DNA from 3 places in the Herbaspirillum sp. DW155 genome. Region 1 is predicted to be linked to each of the others. Evidence: predicted binding sites of a transcription regulator. Region 1 holds the regulator's gene; each other region holds the start of a gene.
The links. Region 1 encodes FliA, which starts transcription of late flagellar genes. Its sites were predicted from a motif close to CTAAAGTTTNNNNNNNNNNNGCCGNTA; they were not measured.
Positions count from the first base shown of each region.

Region 1 (4,209 bases):
ACGGCCGAAGGCCTGACCGACATCATTTCCGAAAAAGCCGCCATCGTCGCCGAGATGTCCACCCTGGCCGGCAACCGCCATGCCCTGCTGGGCAGCCTGGGCTACAGCGCCGATGAGAGCGGCATGCAGGCGTGGATGAATGAACAGGCCAGCGAAGCCGATCGCGAGATCTGGGCCAGCCTGTTCGAACTGGCGCAGGATGCCAAGGAACTGAACCGCGTCAACGGCCTGCTGATCGGCAAGAAGCTCTCCATCAACCAGAGCGCGCTGACCATCCTGCAAGGCAAGACCGGCACCGGCAATTTCTACGGGCCGGACGGCCAGAACAGCATCCGCTCCTCCGGCCGCAGGCTGGGCGTCGTGTAAGTCGCCCTGCCAGCTCGGCGGACCCAGCAAAAAGCCCGGCATTGCCGGGCTCAGGTTGATGACGAACCCCGTGTTTTCGAACACGGGGTTTTGTTTTTCAGGCGCAGGTAATTTGCAGATGGTCGATGGCGCAGAAGCCAAGCAATGCGCTCATTTTTCTCTGTAGCCACTTTTGTACGCTGGCATAGGCGTTCAAGCCCGGTAAAAGCGCGCGCAAGCGCGCCACCAGCAGGGCAATCTTCTTCATGTTCTGGGCCGCCGCCGCCAACAAGCACTGCTCGGCGACCTTGCGCAAGCCGCGCATGCGGGCATAGCGATGTCCGTGCAATTGCTTGGCGTCGGCGAAGCTGCGTTCTACCGTTTCCTTGCGTCGGGCATAGATGCGCTTGCCCCATTCGGTACGACGCCGATCATCCACCTTCTCCTTGGAACGCTCCCACACATGGCGCGTCACCACCTTGACCGCATTGGCGCTATTGGTGCATTGCTCGCGTACCTTGCAGCCCCGGCATTGTTCAGGCTTGGATTTGTATTCCCGATACCCCTGCCGATTGGTGGTGCTGTAGTGCAAGGACTGGCCCTGCGGGCAGATGTATTCGTCACGGTAGGCATCGTACTCATACGCCCGTTTAAAGAATGTCCCCGGCTTGTGGTTGGGTGTGCGGTAGCCCATCACGCCGCTGATCTCGCGATTCTCCAGTCCCTGGCAGACGGCCGGTGTGAAATAGCCAGCATCCAGGCCAACGGCCTGTACATCAAATCCGAACGTCTGGCGCTGACGATCCAGGCGTGCCAGATAAGGTTGACTGTCATGGACTGAGGCGGGCGTGACATGGGTATCGGTAATGATGCAATGCTTGGCATCGACGGTGCGGTGATCCAGGTAGAAGAAGCCCTTGGGCTTGTCGTCGCGCACCATGTAGCCGCTCTCGGGATCGGTGCGACTAACCTTGATCTCTTTGGTGGGCGGCTCATCATCATCGTCACGTTTGAGCGGCTTCTTGCCATGCTCGGCACGGTCGATATCCACAGCCGCATCCAGTTCGGCCAGATAGGCCGAGGGTGTCTGGGCAACTTGAACGTAGTCGAACTTGTTCTTGTTGGCGTTGGCCTTGAGGTGGGTGCTGTCGCTGTAGAGCACACGGCCATCGACCATGCCGCGTCCAATGGCCTGGCGCACGATCTCGTCGAAGATGTCTTGATAGACGGTGGTATCAATGAAGCGGCGGCGCCGGTTCTGGGAGAAGGTGGAGGAGTCCGGCACCTTGTCGGTCAGACGGAATCCGGCAAACCAGCGATAGGCCACGTTGACCTGGACCTCGCGGATGAGCTGGCGCTCGCTGCGGATACCGAAGAGGTAGCCGATGAACAAGAGCTTGAAGAGTACCACCGGGTCCAGTGCCGGGCGGCCATTGTCGGCGCAATACAGATGCGCCACCTTCTCGCGGATGAACTCGAAATCCACCGCCGCGTCGATCTTGCGCAGCAGGTGGTCCTTGGGCACGAGCATCTCGATGGTCACCATCTCTAACTCGTGCTGGGCGGCTGTCGGTTTTTTGAGCATGACCGATTAAACAACAAAGCCTTGGCTCTCGCCAGGGCTTTGTCATCAATCTGAGCCCGGCATTGCCGGGCTTTTTCGTTGGCGCATCGGGTTGCGCGGTCTTGCGGCGGCAGTCCCCTCAGGCCACCCCGCTCCAGGAATGCTCGCGCAGATACGAGCGCATGCGCGAAATGGCCTGGCTGTGCAACTGGCACACGCGCGACTCGGAGACGCCCATGACCGCGCCGATTTCCTTCAGGTTCATTTCCTGCTCGTAGTACAGGGCCATCAGGATCTGCTCGCGCTCGGGCAAGGCCTTGATGGAATCCACCACGGCTTCGCGGAAACCGCCATCGATCAGGCTCTGCAAGGGATCGTCATCGCTCTCCCCGGCCTGGTAACGATCCAGGAAATGCTCATGACCGCCGTCCTCGTCGTGGAAATCCTCGTAATAGATGAGCTGATGGCCGCCGCAGTCGGTCAACAGCGCCTGGTAATCGGCCAGGCTGATCTTCATGTGCTGCGCTACCTCCGCCTCCTGGGGCTGGCGGCCCAGTTGCTGCAGCAGGGTCTGCATGGCCTCTTCGACCTTGCGGGCGTTCTGGCGGATGCTGCGCGGCAGCCAGTCGCTGCTGCGCAGCTCATCCAGCATGGCGCCGCGGATGCGCTGCACCGCATAGGTCTCGAACTGGGCGCCGTGGGTTTCCTCGTAGCGGTTCACGGCGTCGAGCAGGCCCATCATGCCGGCCTGGATCAGGTCGTCCACCTCTACGCTAGGGGGCAGCTTGGCCTTGAGCTGATGCGCCAGCTTCTTGACCAGCGGCGCATGCTGCTCCAGCACGTCGTTCTTGCCCTTCTTTCCCTTGACGTTATACATGCACGTCACACTCCCAGGCTGGCACCGTCGGTGGCCATGCCATACGTACTGCGGGCCGCATCCGAACCCGCGGCGAAGCGCTTGGACAAGCGCTGGAACGCCAGCGCCGCCCCGGCAAAGGGGAAGACGTCGCGCACCGCGCGGCCCTGGCCGGTGGCGCGGCGAATATGATCATCGGCCGGAATCGCCCCCATGAAATTCAACTGCGCAGCCAGGTAGCGGCTGGCGGCCTGGGCCATGTTGGCGTAGACGGTCCGGGCTTCGGCCTCGGTGGCATCGTTGACGATGAGACTGAAGGGACGGCGGCCGATGCGGTCGCTCAGGCTCTTCAGGAGCGCATAGGCCGATTTGATCGAGGACGCCGTGGTCGACACCTGGATCACGATCTCGCCCATCTCCATGGTCGGCACCGGCAGCGACAGGTCGCTTGCCAGCACGCCATTGACCAGGGTGATCTCGGCCTGCTCGATGAGGGTGTCGAATATCTCGGCCAGCCGTCCCGCATGGGGATCGGTCGCCGAAGGCACGCTGCGGCGGGCGATGCGCGCCATCGAAAAACCCTCCGGCAACAGCCGTTTGGCTTCGGTCAGGGGGCGTTCCATGCGGGCCACTTCCTGCAGGGTGGCCACATCGTGACGCAGGCCGATCCGGGTCAACAGACCCGTGCTGGCCACATCGCCATCCACCACCAGCACGCTGTGCTTGGCCTGCGACAGAGACGCTGCCAGATTGATGAGCATGGCACTCTTCTCTTCCTCGCCCAGCACCGAAAAGAAAGTAAAGAGCCTGGGCACCGGACGCTCCAGCATCCGGCGCAGACCTGCTGCCTGGTCGATATCGTAACTAGCCAAAGCTCACCTCACGCAGTCCGCGGTCATTCATGGACATGGCGGTGGGCCCGATGACCCCCGGTAACTCACCCTCCTGGAATTCGAAGGGGGCGGTTTCGCGCTTCTGCTTGAAGGCGCGGTCAGCCAGGTAGAGCTTGTTGGCCACGTGCAGGTCTTCGGGCACGCGCTGGCCGTTGGCCACGTAATGCAGGTTGAGCTTGTGGCGGATTACCACGTCCAGCACGTTGCCGATGGTGGCGGCTTCGTCCAGCTTGGTGATGATGCAGCCGGCCAGGCCGGAACTGGAATAGGCATGCACCACTTCGTTCAAGGTGCCGCCGGTGGCGGTGGCGTTCAGGCACAGCAGGCGCTTGATGTCTACGCCGGCACCGGCCAGCATGGCGTCCTGCTCGGCCACCATCTGGTCGCGCTGGCCCACGCCGGCCGTGTCGATCAGCACGGTGTGCTTGCCCTTCAACTCTTCCAGGGCGATGCGCAGGTCGGTCTCGTCCTTGACCGAATGCACCATCACCCCAAGGATCTTGCCGTAGATGCGCAATTGTTCATATCCGCCGATGCGGTAGCCGTCGGTG
Region 1 covers NZ_AP029028.1:2,160,023-2,164,231, reverse strand. Annotated here, with positions in the region: gene AACH55_RS09970 (flagellar protein FlgN) at 1-366, shown strand, start outside; gene AACH55_RS09965 (IS1182 family transposase) at 464-1,930, opposite strand; gene AACH55_RS09960 (RNA polymerase sigma factor FliA) at 2,049-2,786, opposite strand; gene AACH55_RS09955 (antiactivator of flagellar biosynthesis FleN protein) at 2,792-3,595, opposite strand; gene flhF (flagellar biosynthesis protein FlhF) at 3,630-4,209, opposite strand, start outside.

Region 2 (4,209 bases), 1.1 Mb from region 1:
CCTCGAAATCCTTGTTGCCCGCCGCCGTCAGCTTGGTGGCGTCCAGTGCCAGCGTGCCATCCTTCTGGAAGGCAATGCCGACCTGCGAGAGATTCATGCTGCCATCGTCACCCAGCGCGCCCAGCATGGTGCTGCGGATCTGCGCCATCATGTTCAGCACCGACGATTCGGCCGCCAGCGGCGAGCCGGTGCTGGCCTGGCCCTTGGTGGTGGAGGGCGTCTGCTTGGTCAGGTTGGCCACGGTCTTGGCCAGGTTGTTGTAAGCGGTGACGAAACTGTTGGCGGCCGTCGATAGCCCGCTGGTGTCATTGGCAATGGACAGCGTGAAATTGTCAGCCGAGGTGGTGACCTTGGCCAGGTTCAGCGTCACGCCCGAAATCGCATTGCTGACCTTGTTGCTGGTGCTGGTCACGGCCACGCCGTCGATGGTGAGTTTGGCATCCTGCGCCTTGGCCAGTTGTCCCATGCTGCTGCCGGACAGGGCGGCATAATCGTTGCTGCCGGTCAGCTGGATGGCATCGGTGCCGGTCGGGGTCAGCACCAGGTGGTCCTGGCTGCCATCGTTGCTGATGCTGGCGGTCACGCCCGTGCTGGCGTTGTTGATGGCCTTCATCACATCGTTGAGGCCAATGGCGCCGCTGCCATCGAGATCGGTCGGGGTGATGGTGAAGGATTTGCTGCCCACCTGCAGCGCCAGGCTGCCCGTGCTGTAGGTCTGGTTGGTCGCCACGCCGGTGGTGGTGACGGTGCCGCTGGGGTCGAAGTTGAAGACGGCGAAATTGCCCGTGCCGCTCACCCGCAGGGAATTGGCTGCGCCGCTGTCCTTGGCGGTGAGCACCAGGTGGTCATTGGTGCCATCGCTGACGATGGCCGCATTCACACCGGCGTCGCTGGCATTGATGGCGTCCCGCACGCCGGCCAGAGAGTTGCTCTTGGGCTGGATCAATACGGTCGAGCCGGTGCCGGTCTTGATCGCCAGCACGCCATTGTCGAAGGTGCTGCCCGGCGCAATGCTGGCCGAGCTGACCTTCACGGCCTGGGCCAGCTGGCTCACGCCGATGCTGTATTTGCCGGCAGCGGCCTTGGTGGCGTCGCGCGGCGCCTGGATCTGGGTGACCGAGCCCGATACGCTGGGGTCATAGCTCAGCCCCGCGAGCGTGTTGTTGGCCGACACCTTGATGGTGTTGGCCGTGCCCCCGGTATTGGATTCGAGCACCAGATGGTCACCGCTGCCATCGGTGACGATGGAAGCCGTCACCCCGGTCTTGCCGGCATTGATGGCATCACGCACGCCCGAGAGCGTGGCATTGGCTTGCAGCGTGATGAAGGTGGGCTGGTTGGTGCCGACCTTGATGGCGATGGAATCGCCGGCATTGAAGGTGGTGCCGCTGGCGTAGCCGCCGGACTTGAGCTTCTGCGACAGGATTTTGGTGGAATCGTCGCTGTTGGCCTCGGCCGTGAAGGGATCGGTGGTCAGGTTGCTCCCGGTACCGGCGTTGGACACGGTGGTCTTCTGCGCGCTGAAGCTGGCCGCCGTCATGACTTTCAAGGCGCTCTGGTAGCTCGACAGCGCATTCTTGAGCGAGCCATAGGCGGAAATGAGCGTGTTGAATGCACTTTCCTTGGTCTTCAGCGGTGTGAGCTTGGACTTGCTTTCGACTGAGATGAGCTGGCTGACCAGCGTCGATACGTCCAGCGGACCGGCCGATGTCGAGATTGTGCCCGTGGAAGTTGCCATCTTGACCCCTATGCAATGATGATTTTCTTATCTTTCGGGAAACTGACGAGGCGTCAGTGACCGTAGAGATTAACGGCACATCTTTACAAAAGTAAAGGGCGATTTGCTGACAAAACGTGATGCTTTTCCGGAATTTTTGTGAGAATTGCCAGGCGAAGGTGGCAACGCGGCGCAAACGCGCTGCATCAATGTAAAGAAACGGGGGACGGGCTGGCGGCCGCAAAGCCAGGCGGGACGGCGCTTGGGAGGCGAAGTGAAGGGGCGAGGGGAGAGCGGACTGCACCCCGCACCGGCAGGGCAGGCCCTGCCGGGTGGCTCAGGTCTGTATGAACTTCTCGAGCGGATAGTGATGCTTGATGAAAGGCGACTTGATGACGATGTAGCTGAAGTACTTCTCGATGCGCAGGTTTTGCTCCAGCAGCGATTCGATCACGCTCTGGTAATGCACCACGCTACGGGTCATGAACTTGAGCAGGTAATCGTAGCCGCCGCTGACCAGGTGGCATTCGATGATCTCGTCGACGTTGCGGATGGTCGCTTCGAACTTGGCGAAGTCTTCGCGGCGATGGTCCGAGAGCGTCACTTCGGTGAAGACGATCTGCACGTCGGCCAGCTTTTCCAGGCGGATGTAGGCGCCGTAGCCGCTGATGTAGCCAGCCTTTTCCAGACGCTTGACGCGGATCAGGCAGGGGCTGGGAGACAGGCCGACGGCATCGGCCAGGATCACATTGGTAATGCGGCTATTTTGCTGCAGGTGACACAAAATCCTCAGATCGATCCGGTCCAGTTTCAACGCGCCGTTAGTCATCATGTTGCCTCGGGTTATTCGACTCAGCCCGCCGGCCTTGCCCGCATGGCAGCAGCAGGAAGGGTGGCGGGATGTAGCAGGGCATTTTAACCGCTCCGGCCGCATTTTCCCCAATGGGCCGGAGGGTTGCTCGCATTGGCCGCTCAGCGCACCGCCTGGCGCACTTCGGGCTGGGCCAGCACTTCGTCCAGAATGGCCCGCAGACGCGCAAACATCAGCGCGAAGTCCGCTTCGGTGTAGCACAGCGCCGGCGCAAAGCCCAGGATGTTGTCGCCGAAGGCGCGGAAGATCAGGCCGTGGCGATAAGCCACCTGGAAGATACGATCATGCAGCTTCAGTTCAGGGGCGAAGCGTGCCTTGGTGTTCTTGTCGGCCACCAGTTCCAGCGCGCCCAGCAAGCCACGGCTGCGCGCATCGCCCACCAGCGGATGATCCAGCAGGGCGCGCAGGCCACCGGCGAAGACCGGTTCCAGACGGCGGCCGTTTTCCAGCAGGCCGCCTTCTTCGTAGAGACGCAGGACTTCCAGCGCCACCGCCGCACTGACCGGATGGGCCGAGTAGGTCTGGCCGTGACCGACCACGGTGGACATCGGCGCGCCATCGGCAATGGCGTTGTACACGCGGTCCGACATCATCACCGCGCCCATCGGTGCATAGCCGGCCGTCAGGCCCTTGGCCATGGTCATCAGGTCAGGCTGCACGTCTTCGTCCAGGCAGGCGAACATGGGACCGGTACGGCCGAAGCCGGTGATGACCTCATCGACCACGAACAGGATATCGAGCTCGTTGCAGGCCAGCTGCATGGCTTTCAACCAGCCCTTGGGCGGCACCACCACGCCACCGGAACCCTGGATCGGTTCGCAGAAGAAGGCGGCCACATTGTCCGCGCCCAGTTCGGCCACCTTGTCGCGCAGCGACTGCACCGAAGCGGCGATGATGGCTTCATCGCCCTGCACGTCGCTGCGATAGGGGTAGGGGGACGGCAGATAATGCTGGGTCGGCAGCGGCAGGTTGAAATTGAAATGGAAGTTGGGCAGTGCCGTCAGGCCGGCACCCACCGAGGACGAACCGTGATAGCCGCGCTGCAGCGAGATGAAATGCTTCTTGCCCGGCTTGCCGATGGAGTTGGTGTAGTGGGTGATGTAGCGGATGGCGGCATCGACCGCATCCGAGCCGCCCAGGGTGAAGTAGACGTGCTTGAGCGAGGCGGGGCTGATGTCCACCAGTTTCTTGGCCAGCAGGATGGCCGGTTCCGAAGCGAAGTGGAAGTAACCGGTGGCATACGGCAGACGCTCCATCTGTTCGGTGGCCGCGCGAATCACGCTTTGCTGGCCATAGCCGGTATTGACGCACCACAGGCCCGAGAAGGCATCCAGCAGCTGCTTGTCCTGATGATCGGTCAGGTAGGCACCCTGGCCGGACTTGAGGATGATAGGGCCCAGCTCTTCATGCTCGCGGAAGCTGGCAACGGGATGGATCAGGTGACTGCGGTCGAGGGCAGCCAGGGCGGAAGTTTGCATAGAGGTGGACTCGCTGGAGATGCGTTGAACAAGGCCGTGCGGGCAAAAGGCACAACCGGCATGGCTTCTATGCTAGTGCGCCCGCCTCGCAGTCGATGCGCAAGATGCGGGGCTGAAATAGCATCTTCATGGGTTTTGCGGGC
Region 2 covers NZ_AP029028.1:1,047,031-1,051,239, forward strand. Annotated here, with positions in the region: gene fliD (flagellar filament capping protein FliD) at 1-1,738, opposite strand, end outside; gene AACH55_RS04745 (Lrp/AsnC family transcriptional regulator) at 2,055-2,549, opposite strand; gene AACH55_RS04750 (aspartate aminotransferase family protein) at 2,690-4,066, opposite strand.
Region 2: fliD (flagellar filament capping protein FliD) is a predicted target of FliA. The motif match lies at 1,809-1,835, and genes of this name have one in related genera.

Region 3 (4,209 bases), 2.6 Mb from region 1:
ACGCGGTGGGAGTCGATGTGAACACGGCTTCCGCGCCCCTGCTGGCGCGCGTCTCCGGGCTTAACGCCAGCGTGGCGCAGAGCATCGTGTCCTACCGCGATATGAAGGGTATGTTCAATTCGCGGGCAGCCCTGCGCGAAGTGCCGCGCCTGGGCGAGAAGACCTTCGAGCAGGCCGCCGGCTTCCTGCGCGTGATGAATGGCGAGAACCCGCTGGATGCCTCCGCAGTGCACCCGGAATCCTATCCGCTGGTGCAAAAGATCCTGGCCGACATCAAGAAGGATGTGAAGAGCGTGCTGGGACAGACCGCCTTGCTCAAGAGCCTGTCGCCGGCCAAGTATGCCGATGAGAAGTTCGGCGTGCCCACCGTCACCGACATCCTGAAGGAACTCGACAAGCCCGGCCGCGACCCGCGTCCGGAGTTCACCACCGCCACCTTCAAGGAAGGCGTGGAAGAGATCAAGGACCTGCGCGTGGATATGATCCTGGAAGGCGTGGTCACCAACGTGGCGGCCTTCGGTGCCTTCGTGGACATCGGCGTGCATCAGGATGGCCTGGTCCACATCTCGGCGCTGTCCAACAGCTACGTGAAGGACCCGCACACCGTGGTCAAGGCTGGCCAGGTGGTCAAGGTCAAGGTGCTGGAAGTGGACGAGAAGCGCAAGCGCATCGCCCTGACCATGCGCCTGAACGACACCGCCCCGGCTCCGGGTGCGCGCAATGAACAGCGCGGCGACCGCACCGATTCGCGCCGCCTGTCGCAACACCAGAACCAGCGCGGCCGCGAGCAGGCACCGGCCAACAACGCGATGGCGGCGGCGTTTGCGAAGTTGCGTGGGTGATGTTTTGCAGGTATCGAGAGCGGTTTTTTCGTAGCTTATAGATACAATGAAAACTTAGTAAAAAGAGGCTGTTTCCTTATGGAACAGCCTCTTTTTTATTAGATTTTAAGAGAAGAAGTTGGATGCTACGGAAAGGCCGATCAGGCGCTCGTACTGATCCGCGTCTGGCTCACCGACACCGAAATGCTCACCGTCGTCTCGCTGGCCACCACCGTGCCGCCCTGGCCATCAGCGTTGCCATCGCTGCCCGCACCGTCCTCACCCTCCGGCTTGCCACCCTTGACCTTGTTGATGAAGTCGCCCAGCGCCTTCTGCACCAGGTCATAGGTCTTGTCGATGTTGCTGGCGATATCGCCTTGCAGGACGTTGAGGCTCTCCAGGATGCCGCGTGCTTCCTTGAAACCCTGGTCCACGCCCTTGAAGATGAGGTTCATGTAGTCATCGATGTTGCTGGCATCGTCCTTGTCCGGGTTGTTTTTCTTGTAGAGGTCGAACATGTTGGTGATGAAGGAGACGATGCGTCCGGCCGTGGCTTCAGGGGAATTGTCCTGCTTTGCTGCGGTCTGGATGGCGTTGTCGCCCAGCTGCGGTCGCAGGATGTCGTTGATGTTTTCGATGGCGGTCTTGTAGACCAGCGCCAGGGGATCGTTCTGGGTCTGCAGCGAGACTTCCAGCGATGACTGCACGATGGACAAGTTGAACTGCGCCTTGGCACCGCTGACCGTGAGCAGGTTGGACTGGCGGGCCTCGGCGATCTTGTCGCCGCTGGTGCTCTCACCCGCAGTCGCGGGCAGCTTGTCGCTGGCCGATAGGCTTGCCGGAGTCGACGCGTTGGATGAGTTGGTGGCGGGCAGCAGGGACTGGCTGTCCACGCCGGTGGTGTTGCCGATAGCCATGACGGTCTCCTGAAAATGAAAGGGGATCCGGGCATCAAGGGGGAAGACGGATCCAGCGAAGCAGGGCTGCGCACCATGCGCATCCACTCCGTTCCTGCATAACGGCCCGTTCAAAGCGGACTTGATATTGACAGAAATTTACATGTGGCAGTTTCAGCGCTGATGCGCTTGTCGCTGCGGTCGGCCATTTGTCCAAGATGATGAAAACCCTTGCCGGGCAAGGGTTTGCGGCGAGTCGTCACGTGCCGTCAAGCCGAGTCGGGCGTGAAAATAATATGGAAGAAAAATGTAACGAGATGTGGAAGGTCGAGGGCTTGAGGCGTGTTCTTGCGGACGTGCAATGAAATCACCCGCAAATTCATCAAGGAGGTGCCGGGAGAAAACGCAGCGTATCGAAACGCTGCGTTCAGTGTTGCGGATTCACTCCATGACGAACAGACGACGGTGTTCGCGGATCGCATAGCGGTCTGTCATGCCGGCGATGTAATCGGCGACCTTGCGGGCCTGCTTGTCGAGACGCTGGGTGTCGTCGGCAACGTTCTTGACCTGATAATCCGGCGGCAGCAGGTTGGGCTGGGCGATGAAGGCTTCGAACATTTCGGCGATGATGCGGCGCGCCTTGGCCGTCATGCGGTTGACCTGGTAATGACGGTAGAGCTTCTCGCGCAGGAATTTCTTCAGTATCGCCGCTTCGGCCGCCATGGCGTCGGAGAAGGCGATCAACTGCGGTGCATTGCGCACGTCCTCGATGTCGCGCGGAGCGATCTCGGCGATGCGGCTGCGCGAGGTCTGGTTCAGGTCGACGATGAGCGCATTGATCATGCGGCGGACCGTCTCATGGATCATGCGGCGGCCGGTGATGCCGGGGTAGGTTTGTTCGACCTCGCGCAGATGGCGCGCAAAGAAATCGACTTCGCTCATCAGTTCCATCGTCAGCAATCCGGAACGCAGGCCGTCGTCGATGTCGTGGTTGTTGTAGGCGATCTCGTCGGCCAGGTTGGCCAGTTGCGCTTCCAGCGAGGGTTGCTTCTTCTCCAGGAAGCGCAAGCCGATCTCGCCCAGCTGGCGTGCATTGTGCAGGGAGCAGTGCTTGAGGATGCCCTCGCGCGTCTCGAAGGTGAGGTTCAGCCCATCGAAAGCGCCATAGTGCTGCTCCAGCTCATCCACCACGCGCAGGCTCTGCAGGTTGTGCTCGAAACCGCCGTGATGCTTCATGCAGTGATTCAGCTCATCCTGGCCGGCGTGGCCGAAGGGCGTATGGCCCAGGTCGTGGGCCAGCGAGATGGCTTCCACCAGGTCTTCGTTCAGTTGCAGGTTGCGCGCGCAGGAGCGGGCGATCTGCGCGACTTCGATGCTGTGGGTCAGGCGGGTGCGGAACAGGTCGCCTTCATGATTGACGAAGACCTGGGTCTTGTATTCGAGACGGCGGAAGGCGGTGGAATGGACGATGCGGTCACGGTCGCGCTGGAACTCGCTGCGCGAACCGGGTGGGGTTTCACTGTAGCGCCGGCCTCGCGAACTTGCCGAGTGGGCGGCATAGGGGGCGAGATGGTCGGGCGCTTCAGTGTGCATGCTTATTCTCCGGTGCAGGCCGCCAGGGTTTGCAAGAGCAGTTCCTGCGGCGCGTTGGTGATCAGGGGGCTTCCCAGCGGCTTGATCAGGATGAACTTGATCGCGCCGCCTTCGTTCTTCTTGTCCACTTCCATCAGGTCCAGCCAGCGTTCGGTGCCCAGGTCCGGCGCCACCGTCGGCAGGCCGACAGCGGCAGTGACGGCACGGATGCGCTCACGCGTGGCGCCATCGATGTAGCCCAGGCGCTGCGACAGATCGGCCGCCATCACCATGCCGCAGCCTACCGCTTCGCCATGCAGCCATTGACCATAGCCCAGACCATTCTCGATGGCATGGCCGAAGGTATGGCCGAAGTTGAGGATGGCGCGCAGGCCGCCTTCACGCTCGTCCTGGCGCACCACTTCGGCCTTGATCTCGCAGGAACGCTGGATGGCATAGGCCAGGGCGGCGTCATCCTTGGAGACCAGGCGGTCGATATTGGTTTCGATCCAGTCGAAGAAGGGCGCATCGATGATGGCGCCGTGCTTGATGACTTCGGCAATGCCGGCCGACAGTTCGCGCGCCGGCAGGGTGTGCAGCGTGGCGGTGTCGGCGATGACGGCCTGCGGCTGGTAGAACGCACCGATCATGTTCTTGCCCAGCGGATGGTTGATGCCGGTCTTGCCGCCCACTGACGAATCCACCTGCGACAGCAGCGTCGTGGGCACTTGCACGAAGGGTACGCCGCGCATGTAGGACGCCGCCGCAAAGCCGGTCAGGTCGCCGATCACGCCGCCGCCCAGGGCGATGAGGGTGGTCTTGCGGTCGCACTTGTCGGCCAGCAGGCGATCGAAGATCTTCATCAGGCTGGACCAGTTCTTTTCTTCTTCGCCATCGGGCAGCACGATCTCGGTGACCTG
Region 3 covers NZ_AP029028.1:4,781,477-4,785,685, reverse strand. Annotated here, with positions in the region: gene AACH55_RS21820 (Tex family protein) at 1-842, shown strand, start outside; gene AACH55_RS21815 (DUF5610 domain-containing protein) at 983-1,738, opposite strand; gene AACH55_RS21810 (deoxyguanosinetriphosphate triphosphohydrolase) at 2,159-3,310, opposite strand; gene aroKB (bifunctional shikimate kinase/3-dehydroquinate synthase AroKB) at 3,313-4,209, opposite strand, start outside.
Region 3: AACH55_RS21815 (DUF5610 domain-containing protein) is a predicted target of FliA. The motif match lies at 1,838-1,864, and genes of this name have one in related genera.